DNA from 2 places in the Mesorhizobium sp. P3_A10 genome. Region 1 is predicted to be linked to the other one. Evidence: riboswitches for the same ligand, from Rfam matches in the RefSeq annotation. Region 1 holds a riboswitch; the other holds the start of a gene.

The links. A riboswitch is a leader RNA that binds a small molecule or an ion and turns the genes downstream of it on or off. The one in region 1 is predicted to bind S-adenosylmethionine.
Region 2: it holds a riboswitch for S-adenosylmethionine, as region 1 does, so the genes downstream of both, metX (homoserine O-acetyltransferase MetX) here and AC1DXU_RS20595 (O-succinylhomoserine sulfhydrylase) in region 1, are expected to answer to the same signal.

The regions. Positions count from the first base shown of each region.
Region 1 is NZ_JBFUFZ010000005.1:248,716-255,886, forward strand. Features, by position in the region: gene mmsB (multiple monosaccharide ABC transporter permease) at 1-223, shown strand, start outside; gene araD1 (AraD1 family protein) at 426-1,415, shown strand; gene AC1DXU_RS20585 (ABC transporter substrate-binding protein) at 1,611-2,384, opposite strand; gene AC1DXU_RS20590 (2'-deoxycytidine 5'-triphosphate deaminase) at 2,482-3,576, opposite strand; SAM riboswitch at 3,715-3,792, shown strand; gene AC1DXU_RS20595 (O-succinylhomoserine sulfhydrylase) at 3,850-5,040, shown strand; gene AC1DXU_RS20600 (ceramide glucosyltransferase) at 5,071-6,225, opposite strand; gene apaG (Co2+/Mg2+ efflux protein ApaG) at 6,435-6,827, shown strand; gene AC1DXU_RS20610 (Hsp33 family molecular chaperone) at 7,011-7,171, opposite strand, start outside.
Region 2 is NZ_JBFUFZ010000007.1:209,929-217,099, reverse strand. Features, by position in the region: gene AC1DXU_RS24855 (sugar kinase) at 1-169, shown strand, start outside; gene AC1DXU_RS24850 (prephenate/arogenate dehydrogenase family protein) at 173-1,108, opposite strand; gene hisC (histidinol-phosphate transaminase) at 1,113-2,222, opposite strand; SAM riboswitch at 2,377-2,454, shown strand; gene metX (homoserine O-acetyltransferase MetX) at 2,528-3,697, shown strand; gene metW (methionine biosynthesis protein MetW) at 3,756-4,370, shown strand; gene AC1DXU_RS24830 (DUF1330 domain-containing protein) at 4,381-4,701, opposite strand; gene AC1DXU_RS24825 (hypothetical protein) at 4,804-5,001, opposite strand; gene AC1DXU_RS24820 (glycosyltransferase family 2 protein) at 5,061-5,996, shown strand; gene AC1DXU_RS24815 (DUF1194 domain-containing protein) at 6,023-6,817, opposite strand; gene AC1DXU_RS24810 (ABC transporter ATP-binding protein/permease) at 6,903-7,171, opposite strand, start outside.

The DNA of each region.
Region 1 (7,171 bases):
TGGCAGCGAGCTCGACGTCATCGCCGCGGTCTTCATTGGCGGCGCTTCGGCGATGGGAGGTGTCGGCCAGGTCATCGGCGCGGTGGTCGGCGGCTTCATCATGGGCGTGATGAACAACGGCATGTCGATCATGGGCGTCAATGTCGACTGGCAGCAGGTGGTCAAAGGCCTGGTGCTGCTCGGCGCCGTGGTCTTCGACGTCTACAACAAGAACAAGGGTTGAAGGCGAGGGAACCAGGAAGGCATACGGGTCACATCGCGGCTGCCGGCAACCCGCCGGCGCATAGAAGTCCCCCAGGGGACCAGGCCCGCGAAGCGCTATCCCGACGAAGAATTTCACCCGTGGCGCGGAATGGTCCCGAGCCGCGACGGTCAGGGTTTGCCACGCCGGCAGCCGGGCCTAGTCACCAGAGAGAGGGTATATCATGCTGATCTCCCAGATCCTCGACGACGCCGAGACGATCCGCGTCGTCGCCCGCAACGGCGGCAAGACCCGGATCATCAACGGCGCGCGCAGCGTCTATTCGCTGGCGATGGAAGCCGCGCGCACCGGCACCGGGCTGGTCGCGCTGATCGAGCGCAAAGGCTTCGGCGAGGCCGTCGATCTCGACGGCGCCTACAAGAAGGGGCGGCTGTTGTCGCCGATCAACCACCCCGATCCCGCGCATCTGCATCTCACCGGCACGGGGCTTACGCATCTCGGCTCGGCGGCAACGCGCGATTCCATGCACAAGAAGCTCACCGACGGCGAGGAACAGCTCACCGATTCGATGAAGATGTTCCGCATGGGGCTGGAAGGCGGCAAGCCGGCGAAGGGCCAGACCGGCGTACAGCCGGAATGGTTCTACAAGGGCAACGGCACCATGGCGGTAGCGCCGGGTGCGCCACTCATGTCGCCGGCTTTCGCCCAGGACGCCGGCGAGGAGCCGGAAGTCGCCGGCATCTACGTCATCGGCGACGACGGCGCGCCGTTCCGCGTCGGCTTCACGCTGTCGAACGAGTTTTCCGACCACGTCACCGAGCGGGTGAATTATCTGTTCCTGGCGCATTCCAAGCTGCGCAACGCTTCGTTCGGGCCGGAGATCCTGATCGGCGACCTGCCGTCGGATATCAGGGGCGCCTCGCGCATCGTTCGCGACGGCAAGGTGCTGTGGGAAAAGCCATTCCTGTCGGGCGAAGCGAACATGTCGCACACCATCGCCAATCTCGAACACCACCATTTCAAATATTCGGCCTTCCGCCAGCCGGGCGACGTGCATGTTCACATGTTCGGCACGGCGACGCTGTCGTTTGCCGACGGCATCAGGACCGAGGCCGGCGATACGTTCGAAATCGAAGCCAAGGATTTCGGCCTGCCGCTGCGCAATCCGCTCGAAATCGAGCAGCCGGTGAAGGTGGCGGTGAAGGCGCTGTAAGACTGGGTAATCTCCCCCCTCGTGGGGGAGATGGCCGGCAGGCCAGAGGGGGGCGCTGTCCCTCCAGCGTCTCAATCAAACAACTGTGCCTTCAGGCTGTTTCCTACCGCCGAAAAGGAGAGGTCGCGATCCGTCGCGCCCCCCTCTGCCCTGCCGGGCATCTCCCCCACGAGGGGGGAGATTGCAGCTCCAGCCTCAATAAATATCGAAGTCGAAATATTTGGCCTGGATCTTCTTGTAGGTGCCGTCGGCGACGATGGCGTCGATGGCCGCATTGAGCTTGTCGCGCAGTGCAGTGTCGTCGAGGCGCACGGCGATACCGGCCTGCGTCTCGGTGCCCTTGATGTCGCCGATCATCTTGCAGCAGCCGTCGCTCGCCTTCTTCATCCAGTCGACCAGCACGAACTTGTCCGAGATGACGGCGTCGAGGCGGCCGTTGGTCAGATCGGTGATCGCCTCTTCCTGGGTCGGATAGAGCTTGGCCTCGGCGCCGGCCTTGCCATAGACATCCTGGGCATAATCGGCCTGGGTGGTCGACGCCTGGGCGCCCACCGTCTTGCCGGCAAGGGCTGCCGCTTCGGTCGAGGTGAGCTCGCTGTCCTTCAGGGCCACCATGGCAAGCGGCGTCGTGTAATATTTGTTGGTGAAGGCGACCTGTTTCTTGCGTTCCTCGGTGATGCTCATCGAGGCGATGATGGCGTCGAACTTCTTGGCCTGGAGCGCCGGAATAATGCCGTCCCAGTCCTGCGTGACGATCTCGCACTCGACCTTCATCTGCGCGCAAAGCGCATCGGCGATGTCGATGTCGAAGCCGACGACCTTGCCGTCCGGCGTGATGGTGTTGAATGGCGGATAGGCACCCTCTGTGCCGATCTTCAGTTTTTCCGCGGCCTGCGCCGACAAGGAGCCGGCAGCAATGACCAGCATGGCAGCGCTTGCCGCCGATAGGATCCATCTCGAAATCTGCATTTTTGTTCCCCTTGATTTACGTCTTTCTGACGGCCTGGCTGCAGCCAAGCACGGCACGCCGGGTCAGGCAAGCGCAGTCTGACGGTGACAAGGAAGATCAGCGCGCGGCGCGGAAGTGCTTGGACAGCTTCAGGCCCTGCGCCTGGTAGTTGGAGCCGAGATCGGTGCCGTAGAGCGCCTGCGGCCGCTTAAGCATGTGCTCGTAGACCAGCCGCCCGACGATCTGGCCATGGTCGAGAATGAACGGCACTTCATGGCTGCGCACTTCGAGCACCGCCCGACTGCCGGTGCCGCCGGACGCCGAATGGCCAAAACCCGGATCGAAGAAGCCGGCATAGTGGACGCGGAATTCGCCAACCAGCGGATCGAAGGGCGTCATCTCGGCGGCGTAGAGCGGCGGCACGTGCACCGCCTCGCGCGATACCAGTATGTAGAACTCGTCGGGATCGAGCACCAGTTCGCCGGCGCCGCGCTTGTAGAGCGGCTCCCAGAAGTCGACGACATCCTGCGCGGCGCGCTTGTCGACATCGACCAGGCCGGTGTGATGCTTGCCGCGATAGCCGACCAGCCCATCCTTGTCGCCGTCGAGATCGATCGACAGCGCAATGCCGCCGCCGGAAATGTTGGGTGGCTCGGTGGCGACCAGCATCTCGGCGCGATGCAATTCGCTCAGCTCAGCCTCCGACAAGAGCGCATTGCCGGTGCGGAACCGTATCTGCGACAGGCGCGAGCCGGTGCGCACGACGATCGGAAAAGTGCGCGGGCTGACTTCCAGATAGAGCGGACCGTCGTAGCCGGCGGCGATCTTGTCGAACTCATGGCCGCGATCGGTCATCACCCGGGTGAAGATGTCGAGCCGTCCGGTCGAACTCTTGGGGTTGGCCGATGCGGAAATGTTGGCAGGCAGCGTCAGGCTTTCGAGCAGCGGCACGATATAGACGCAGCCGGTTTCAAGCACCGCCCCTTCGGCGAGATCGATCTCGTGCAGTTTCAGCCGGTCGAGCTTTTCGGCGACCTTGTGGCTCGGCCCGGGCAGAAAGGAAGCGCGCACCCGCCAGGCCTTTGCGCCCAGCCTGAGATCGAGGCTGGCCGGCTGGATCTGGTCGACATCGAGCGCACGCGGCGACTTCAGCGCACCGGACTGGAACAGCGCCGAGATGTCCTGATCGGGAAGAATGCCTGTCTGCCGCAAGGCTCTGCTCCTAGGCCAGACGATTTTCTTGCCGCAGGTTCTTGCCGCAAAACCGTGGAACACTTTTGCGGAACCTGCTTGGTACAAACCTCTTAATCAAGCCGGGAATTGACGCAAGCGCGGTGCAGGTCTAAAGGGTCGTTATCCCGTGGTGATTTGGCCGGTCGGCTTGCAGCCACGTTAAACAAGTCGCTAAAGGACCGTCGGGCCGCAAGGCCGTATGGACCGGTTGCGACTTTCGCGGCCGGTTTTTTTGTGTCTGGAACAAAAGCGATGAGCACCAAGAAGCGTAACTGGAAGCCTCAGACGGCACTCGTACATGCGGGAACGCTGCGTTCCCAATTCGGCGAAACGTCCGAGGCGATGTACCTCACCCAGGGCTATGTCTATGAGACGGCGCAGGCAGCCGAAGCCCGCTTCAAGGGCGAAGAGCCGGGTTTCATCTATTCGCGCTACGCCAACCCGACGGTCGACATGTTCGAAAAGCGCATGTGCGCGCTGGAAGGTGCCGAAGACGCGCGCGCCACGGCCTCCGGCATGGCGGCGGTGACGGCAGCGCTTCTGTGCAGCGCCAAGGCCGGCGACCATATCGTAGCGGCGCGCGCGCTGTTCGGTTCCTGCCGCTGGGTGATCGAGACGCTGGCGCCGAAATACGGCATCGAGGCGACACTGGTCGACGGCACCGACATCGCCAATTGGGAAAAGGCGGTGAGGCCGAACACCAAACTGTTCTTCCTGGAAAGCCCGACCAATCCGACGCTGGAAGTGGTCGACATCGCCGCGGTCGCAGCACTTGCCACTTCGATCGGCGCACGGCTGATCGTCGACAATGTCTTTGCCACGCCTCTGCAGCAGAAGCCGCTGCAGCTCGGCGCCCACATCGTCGTCTACTCCGCGACCAAGCACATTGACGGCCAGGGGCGGTGCCTGGGCGGCATCATCCTGTCGGACAAGAAGTGGATCGACGAGAATTTGCACGACTATTTCCGCCACACCGGTCCCAGCCTGTCGCCGTTCAACGCCTGGACGCTGCTGAAAGGCCTGGAGACGCTGCCGCTGCGGGTGCGCCAGCAGACCGAAAGTGCCGGCAAGATCGCTGATTTCCTGGCTGAGCGGCCGGAAATCGCCCGCGTCATCTATCCGGGCCGCGCCGACCATCCGCAGGCTGATGTCGTCAAGAAGCAGATGTTGGGCGGCTCGACGCTGATCTGCCTCGACGTCAAGGGCGGCAAGCAGGCGGCGTTCGCCTTGCAGAACGCGCTCAACATCGTGCTGATCTCCAACAATCTCGGCGATGCCAAGAGCCTGATCACCCATCCGGCGACGACGACGCACAAGAATCTGAGCGACGAGGCGCGTGCCGAACTCGGCATCGGGCCGGGAACGCTCCGGCTGTCGGTCGGTCTCGAGGATGTCGACGATCTGCTGGCGGACATCGAACAGGCGCTCAAGTCGGCCAAATAGGCGTCGCCGGATACGACAAGGCGCGGGTGCTCAGGCGCCCGACGGCGTCTCTTCCAGTTCGGCCGCCTTGGTGCCGATGGTCATCGCGTTGCCGCGCCAGTCGACGGCGCCGCCCAGCCAGCCGCGCACCCAAAGGGCGGGAAGCATCACGTCGCGCGCCATCAGCGCCGGGATCATGCGCAGCGACAGGTACCAGCCCTTGGCCCAGGCCAGGGCGCATTCCGGCAGGTAGGCGAGTGCGAGCACAGCGACAGTGGTTGCCGGCAGGCTGAGGCCGGCGCCCGCCGCCGCCAACAATGCCAGCACCAGCGGCACAGCCGCGCCGGTCAGGATCTCGGGTGCGAAGAACAACGGGAAGGTGACGCGGCGCAGGCGCGCCCAACGCGCCTGGCGTGACCAGATTTCGTCGAATTTGCGCTGGCCAAGCGGCTGCTCGAAGGGCGAGGCGACAAGGTTGACGCGCAGCCCGAGCCCATTGACCAGCTTGGTAGCAGCGGCGTCCTCGGCGATCTCGGCGGCCAGCGCGCGGATGCCGCCATTGGCGTCGAGCATCGGCTTGTTCCACAGCATGCTCTTGCCCTGGGCAAAGCCGAGGCCAAGCGCGTCGCCGGTATATTGCCAGCGTGCCTGCAGCGTGTTGAGGAAAGCGCATTCGACCTCCGCCCAGAACCCGTCCGGACGCGAGCCGATCGGCGTCGAGCAGACAAGGCCGGTGCCGTCGCGCCATGCCGCCAGCAGATGCTGGACATAGTCTCGCGGCATCAGCACGTTGGAATCGGCAAGGATGACCCAGTGGTGGCGCGCCGCTTCCCAACCCTTGACGCAATTGTTGAGTTTTGGATTGGCGCTGATGCGGTCGTCGCCAAACAGCAAGCGGGCCGGTATCTCAGGAAACCGGGCGATCGCCCTGTTTATCAGCTTGACCACCGGATCGTCGGCGTGGGCGACGCAGAAAAGGAGCTCATAGCGCGGCCAGTCGAGCGAGAAGGCGCGTGCCAGGGTCTCCTCGGTAAACGGTTCGACGCCACGCGCCGGCACCACGATCGAAACCCCCGGTGCCTTGCCGGCAGGCGGCGCAAGGGTGCGCGGCCGTCTCAGCTTGAATGAAGCAAGCAGGATGCCGGCGAGGTTTGAAAGAAGCAGGGCTATCGAAAGCAGGGCAGCAGCTATGACTGTCAGTTCCATCGAGATCTGATCACTCCGGGAAAAGCCGACCGCGAATGGCCGCTTTCAACAGTTCGACAGAGCGCTTGAGTCGCCCGCACATAGTCCGGGCACACCATCATTGTCATGTGTCACTTAAATGACATTGTTTGGCGGCACCTGCGCTTGAGGTCGTTGACCGGGCCGGGGAGAGCGCCGACAGTTCCGCTCACATCGCCTTGGAGTAGCCCATGTACCGCGCCGTAACGCGCAACATCGAAGTGCAGGTCAGGCCGTTCTATCTGGAGGATCGCTCAGATCCCTCGGAGAACCGCTATGTCTGGGGCTATCAGATAACCATCGACAACCAGTCGGACGATTTCGTGCAGCTTTTGTCGCGCTATTGGCACATCACCGACGGCACCGGCCGGGTCGAGGAAGTGCGCGGCGCCGGCGTCGTCGGCGACCAGCCCGAACTCAACCCCGGCGACAGCTATCAATACACGTCCGGCTGCCCGCTCTCGACGCCGTCCGGCATCATGGTCGGCCACTACACCATGCGCAACAAGCGGGGCGAGACATTCGACATCGCCATCCCGGCGTTTTCGCTGGATCTGCCGGGGACAAGGCGGACGGTGAATTAGCGTCTTTCTCCCCGTCTTTATACGGGGAGAAATGCCCGGCAGGGCAATGAGGGGCGGCGCCGACCTCCGGAGACTTCTTGTGGATATGACTGAGTGACGCGGAGACTATGCGCCAGCGTCGCGCTGCCCCTCATCCGCCCTTCGGGCACCTTCTCCCCGTAGAACGGGGAGAAGGAAGAGATCTTACTGCGCCGCTGCAAACTCCGCCGGGTCGAAGTCATACTGCTTCGAGCAGAACTCGCAGGCGACGTGGATGCCGCCATCCTCGGTCGAGTCCTTGATCTCCTGTGCGGAGAACCCTTCGAGGATGCCGCGGATCTTGTCGCGCGAGCATGAGCACTGGT
Region 2 (7,171 bases), on a different contig from region 1:
CTTTGCCGTCGGGCTGGCGGAAGCCATGCCGATCGAACAGGCACTACGCTTTGCGAGCGCTGCCGCGGCGCTCAAATGCCTGCGCTTCGGCGGCAGGCTCGGCGCGCCCGACCGGGCCGAGACGCTGGCGATGATGGAAAGCCATTGGCCTGCCGCTAACCGGATCTGAGCGCTAGCTCTTCGCCGGGTGCTCCACCGCCTGGCGGCCGAAATCGGGCACATCGATGTCCTGACCGGCCTCGATGATCGAGCGGCGCACGGCACGGGTGCGGGTGAACAGGTCGAACAACTTGTCGCCGTCGCCCCAGCGGATCGCCCGCTGCAGCGAGGCGAGGTCTTCCGAGAACCGCGCCAGCATTTCGAGGATGGCATCCTTGTTGTGCAGGCAGACATCGCGCCACATGGTCGGGTCGGAGGCGGCGAGACGGGTAAAATCGCGAAAGCCCGAGGCCGAATATTTGATGACTTCGGACTTGGTCACCGACTGCAAATCGTCAGCAGTGCCGACGATGTTGTAGGCGATGATGTGCGGCAGGTGCGAGACGATGGCCAGCGTCATGTCGTGATGTTGCGGGTCCATGGTGTCGATGTTGGAGCCGCAGCGCCGCCAGAATTCCGAAAGCTTTTCCAACGCCGCCGGATCGGTGTCGGGCAGCGGCGTGAAAATGCACCAGCGGTTCTCGAACAGATCGGCGAAGCCCGCATCCGGTCCCGACTTTTCGGTACCCGCCAGCGGATGGCCGGGAATGAAATGCACGCCGGCAGGCACGTGCGGCTGCATCTGCGCGATGACAGATGCCTTGGTCGAGCCGACATCGGTGAGGATGGCGCCCGGCTTCAGCGCCGGTGCGATTTCGGCGGCTGCCTTGCCCGAAGAGCCGACCGGCACGGAGACGATGACCAGATCGGCATCGCGGACCGCTTCCGTCGCATCCGTGCTGTAGGAGTCGCCAAGGCCAAGCTCTTGTGCCCGCGCCAGCGTCGCAGCGCTGCGGGTCGAGATAGAGACGTGACGGGCAAGGCCTTCGCGGCGGATGACACGGGCCAGCGACGAGCCGATCAGGCCGATGCCGACCAGCGCGATCTTTTCGAACATCGGTGCTGTCATTTTTCTAACTTTTCAGAAACGTCGAAAGGGCGGCAATGACGCCGCGATTGGCCTCTTCGGTGCCGACGGACATGCGCAGCGCGTTGGGAAAGCCATAGCCGGAAACGCGCCGCAGAATGTAGCCGCGCGCGGTCAGATAGTCGTCCGCCGATGCTGCCGAATGCGCCTCGTCCTCGGGAAAGTGGATGAGGACGAAATTGCCGACGCTCGGCGTCACCCGCAGCCCAAGCCTGGTCAATTCCTCGCTCAGCCAGGCCAGCCAGGTTTCATTGTGCGCCACGCTGCGCTGAACGTGGTCGCGGTCACGGATCGCGGCAATGCCGGCCTCGATCGCCGTGGCGTTGACGTTGAAGGGACCGCGTATGCGGTTGATCGCGTCGACGATGTGCATCGGCGCGTACATCCAGCCGATCCGGGCGCCGCCAAGACCGATCTTGGAGAAGGTGCGGGTCATCACAACGTTCTCGGCGCTGCCGACCAGTTCGATGCCGGCTTCGTAGTCATTGCGGCGGACATATTCCGCGTAAGCCGCGTCCAGCACCAGAAGCACATGCCTGGGCAGGCCGGCATGCAGGCGGCGCACCTCCTGGAACGGCACATAGGTGCCGGTCGGGTTGTTGGGATTGGCGAGGAAAACGATCTTTGTGCGCGGCGTCACCGCCGCCAGGATCGCGTCGATGTCGGCGCGGTCGTCGGTCTCCTTGACCACAACCGGGACGGCGCCGGCCGACTGGATGTAGATCTTGTAGACCATGAAGGCGTGTTCGGTGATCACCGCTTCATCGCCGGGTGCCAGATAGGTCTGCGCCAGCAGGCCCAGGATCTCGTCGGAACCGTTGGAGCAGATGATGTTTGCTGGATTGAGGCCATGCACTTCGGCGATCGCCTCGCGCAGCCGCCTGGCGGTGCCGTCGGGATAGATGTCGAGCTTTCCGGCAATCTCGCGCGCCGCCTCGATCGCCTTCGGCGATGGCCCGAGCGGGTTCTCGTTCGACGACAGCTTGTGGACCTTGGCGACACCGGCGGACGCTGTGCTCTTGCCCGGCACATAGGCTTCGATGTCCATGATGCCCGCGCGGGGCGTTGGCCGTAGCTTATCCGGTCTCTGGTTCATCTTCGCAAAATCCGTCGAGAATGCTTCCGCTGGCAAGAACACTTCCGCCGGGAAGCCGCAGCGGAAATACAAGCCGTGGCCCGGAATGTCGAGAGGTGGCAGTGGCGCGCAAGGCGAGCCGTTGACGGCAGGCCCCGCGAGTTCTAGAAGGACGCAACAGTTCCGTGGTGATTTGGCCGGTCGGCTTGCAGCCACGTTAAACAACTTGCTAAAGGGCCGTTTGCATCCTGTAACCGGCTTTGCGACGGCAATGCCGGTTTTTTGTTGTCCGCGGCCGGCCGGACGACCGATGTATGAGAGATGTGATGGCCGCTCTGCGCGCAGGAAAAACCAACAACGAGGCCGACGCTCCGTCGAGCCCGGTGTTGCGTTTCGGCGCCGACAAGCCGCTCAAGCTCGACGCCGGCACGCTTTTGTCGCCGTTCCAGATCGCCTACCAGACCTACGGCACACTCAATGATGCCCGCTCCAACGCGATCTTGGTCTGCCACGCGCTGACCGGCGACCAACATGTCGCCAGCACCAATCCGGTGACCGGCAAGCCCGGCTGGTGGGAAGTGCTGATCGGCCCGGGCAAGATCATCGACACCAACCGCTTTTTCGTCATCTGCTCCAACGTCATCGGCGGCTGCCTCGGTTCCACCGGCCCCGCCTCGACCAATCCCGCTACCGGCAAGCCGTATGGGCTCGACCTGCCGATCATCACCATTCGCGACATGGTGCGCGCGCAACTGATGCTGGTCGACCATTTCGGCATCGAAAAGCTGTTTTCCGTCCTCGGCGGCTCGATGGGCGGCATGCAGGTGCTGGAATGGGCATCGAGCTATCCGGAGCGGGTCTTCTCGGCGTTGCCGATCGCCACCGGCGCCCGCCATTCCTCGCAGAACATCGCCTTCCACGAGGTTGGCCGGCAAGCGGTGATGGCCGACCCCGACTGGCATGGCGGCAAATATCTCGACTTTGGCGCGCGCCCCGAAAAAGGGCTGGCGGTGGCGCGCATGGCCGCCCACATCACCTATCTGTCGGAAGCGGCACTTCATAGGAAGTTCGGCCGCAATCTGCAGGACCGCGAGGCGCTGACCTTCGGTTTCGACGCCGACTTCCAGATCGAGAGCTATCTGCGCCATCAGGGCCAGACCTTCGTTGACCGCTTCGACGCCAATTCCTATCTCTACATGACCCGGTCCATGGACTATTTCGACCTCGCCGCCGACCATGGCGGGCGGCTGGCCGATGCCTTTGCCGGCACCAAAACCCGCTTCTGCCTGGTGTCCTTCACCAGCGACTGGCTGTTCCCGACCGAGGAGAGCCGCTCGATCGTGCACGCGCTGAACGCCGCCGGCGCATCGGTATCCTTCGTCGAGATCGACACCGATCGCGGCCACGACGCTTTCCTGCTCGACGAGCCGGAACTGTTCGCCGCCATCAACGGCTTCATCGGCTCGGCCGCGCGGGCCAGGGGCCTCAGCGCATGACCCCGAAAAGTTGCAGACTTTTCGGACAGGGATCATGCGTCAGGCAAGAGGCGAAGCCATGAGCGTCAACCACACGCAGCGCGTCGACCTCGAAGTCGTCGCCGATCTCATCCCGCCGCTATCGCGGGTGCTCGACGTCGGCTCCGGCGACGGCCTGCTGCTGGAATTGCTGCAGGAGACTAAGCAAGTCGACGGTCGCGGCCTGGAGTTGTCGCAGCGCGGTGTCAACGAATGCGTGGCGCGCGGCCTCTCGGTCATTCAGGGGGACGCCGACAAGGACCTCGAATTCTATCCCAACAAGGGCTTTGATTTCGTCGTCCTGTCGCAGACCTTGCAGGCGACCCGCAACCCGAAGCTGGTGCTCGACGAACTGCTCAGGATCGGCAATCGCGCCATCGTCTCCTTCCCCAATTTCGGCCATTGGCGGGTGCGCCTGTCGCTGTTCCTCAATGGCCGCATGCCGGTGACCAAGGACCTGCCCTACTCCTGGTACGACACGCCCAACATCCATTTCTGCACCATCCGCGACTTCGTCAATCTGTGCGACGAGCTCGGCGCGACGGTCGAAAAGGCAACCGCGCTCGACGGCAACGGCCAGAAGATCGGCCTGTCGATGCCATGGTGGTTCTGGAATTTCTTCGGCCAGCAAGCGGTGTTCCTGCTGAAGCGATAAGCTTCGCCGCCTATCCCAGAACGTCCGTAGCTTTGTGCGGATGGTCAACGCCGTCAACAAAAACCACGGCGGACTCCGAATTGCCGGTGCGCAGCGCCAGGATCTGCTGATAGGCGGGCGAGCGGTACCATCCGCGCACATGCTCCCTGTCGGGAAATTCGATGACGATCAGATGCCCGGGCCAGTCGTTTTCGATCACCTCCACATCGCCGCCATGGACCAGAAACCGGCCTCCGAAAGGTTCCAGCGTCGCGTCGATCTTCTCAAGATATTCGACAATCTGAGGGCCCATCGTGGCTTGGCGCATATGGGCAACGGCGTAGGCGGTCATGGCTGAACTCCCTGCTGGATCGAAGCCGAACGGCCGGCTTCATGCAGGCAGTTTGCAGGGTGCTCGCACGCCGGTCGATTACGTCTGGAGTAATCGGATTGCCTACATCTCGTGGGTAACAGGCAATTCCATCTCGCCAAATGCGACGGTTTCGGGATTTCCCGCGCCGCAGGCGGTGTTGCAATTGAGACGCTGGCTTGCGAATTCGCCGTTGCGGACAGGCTCTGCCTCAACACTTTGTGATGACACCACCGCTTCGTTCTCGTAACCTCGAATCGAACGCGATTCCGGGGCGGGCATGGAAGGCGACCATCAAATCGATCCGATCCTCGCAGGACCCGGGGCATAGCGGAAGCGACATGCCTAGAAAGACCGATCAGGCGCCTCTCATCACGGTGATCACGCCGACCCACAACCGGCGCGATCAGGTCGTGCGCGCCGTGGAAAGCGTGCTGGCGCAGAACCTCACCCGCTTCGAGCATATTGTTGTCGACGACGGCTCGACCGATGGGACGGAAGCGGCGCTGGCCCGCATTCACGATCCGCGCCTCATCTATGTCGGCGCCAAATGGCGGGGCGCCAATGCCGCCCGCAATGCCGGCATCGAGCGCGCGCAAGCGCCGATCGTGACCTTCCTTGATTCCGACGACGTCTACTTGCCGGACCGGCTGCAGCGAACGCTGGTGCGTTTCGAGGAAAATCCATCACTCGAAGTGCTGATCAGTTCCTTCGTGTCGGTGAAGGGTGGCCGCAGCACCAAATGCGTCAACCGCGAAGCCTTCCTGGCCCGAAACGCGCTCGAAAGAGCTTTGGTCGCGCAGACCATCTTCATCGCCGGCACCGCGATAACGGCCACGCGCGAATCGCTGCTGGCGATCGGCGGCTACGACAGCGACATCGCGCGCATGCAGGATCGCGAATTGCTGCTGCGCTTTGCCCGGCGCAACGGCGCGTTGCTGTCCGAGGATATCGACTGGAAAAAGTACAATTCGGAGAATTCGATTTCCGGCCGGCGTGACGGCTATGTCGAAGCCTACGCAAACCTGATGGGCAAACATCCCCATATTGTCGATCGCTATCCCGACATTCCCCCCTACATGATCGCACGGCAGATCATCGCCGACGCCATGAAGGGCAGGGTGTCGCAGGCATTTGCCGGCTATCTGGCCAACCGGTCGGCGAAGACACTTGGCTACTCGCTGCCGCAGCTGTTGCGCGGTTACCTCGGCGGCCGGCGCTGGCGCCGCGATGTCTACGATGAATTCCGCACCAAATATGGCGCGCGGCCGGCCTGAATTTTCACCCGAGTGGTATCGCGGCTTCAGCGATCAAGCTCCGGAAAATACGGGTCGGAATAGAACCGCCGGTCGCGCTCGCCCTGCAGACAGTCGATCGGTGTTGCCGCGTCGATCCGGATCATCCGGGGATCGGAAACGCCACTCACCTCGAGAATGAGCTTGCGGCGTATAGCGGTCGCGAACTCGGAGGCTGCGTAGATCGGCAGCACGAAGGAGCCTGGGCCGCCGGTGACGCACTCGGCATAGTACTGGTCGAGATGGCTGAAGGTCGGCGACGGGCTGATCAGGATCGGCAGGCCGTTGATGACGATGCCCTTTGCCACCGCCGCGTCGCGTGTCGACGTTACGGGCAGCCCGGTGTTGTTGGGACCATCGCCGGAAATGTCGATGACGCTGCGCGTCGCGGCGAATGCGGTGCCCTCGAACAACCCGGCGCCGAAAGCCAGCGCGCCGGAAATCGAGGTGCCGCGAAAGCTCCGGAAGGGACGGGCTGCGATCTTGTCGGCGAAAGCGTTGGCGCTCTCGGCGCTGTCGATGACCTGCCAGGCAATGACACCATCGTCGCGCACGACGCCTGCCCATTCGAAATAGGCCAGCGCGACACGGCCTGTGCTGCCCGAACGCACGGCCTTGATGAAGTCGGGGTGGCGTAGCGCTGCGACATAGCCGGCGCGCTGCAGGGCAAATTCCCTTTCGTCCATCGACTGCGAGATGTCGACCGCCAGCACCAGCTCGACATCCACCGCTTTGGCCGGCGCGGCCTGCGGTGAGGCTGGGGCGCAGGCAAGGCAAGCAAGCAGGCTGAGTGCGTCAAGCATGGCCACAGGCTTTCCGAACGATGCCTGCAGTTTTTCCTGTGATCGCGGCGAAATAAAGCTTGCCCGGCCACTTCCGTCGGCGAGCCTACTTCCTCTTGCTGCGTGCAGCGGTCGGCGGCGGCGGCTCGATGGCGCCGGCCCGGACACGCGCGGGTTTGAGCGCCGATCCGGCGGCATCCTTCACGATCGTCAGCGAACGCGGGAAAAACTGGCTGTTGTGCTGGCCGCGACCGATGTTGAGGATCGCGGCCCCATTGAGACGCTTCTCCAGCATCGCCAGCACCTGCCGCAACGTCGCTCCGTCGAAGGTATCAAGCGCTTCGTCGATGATCACCCATTTCGGCTGCAGCAGCG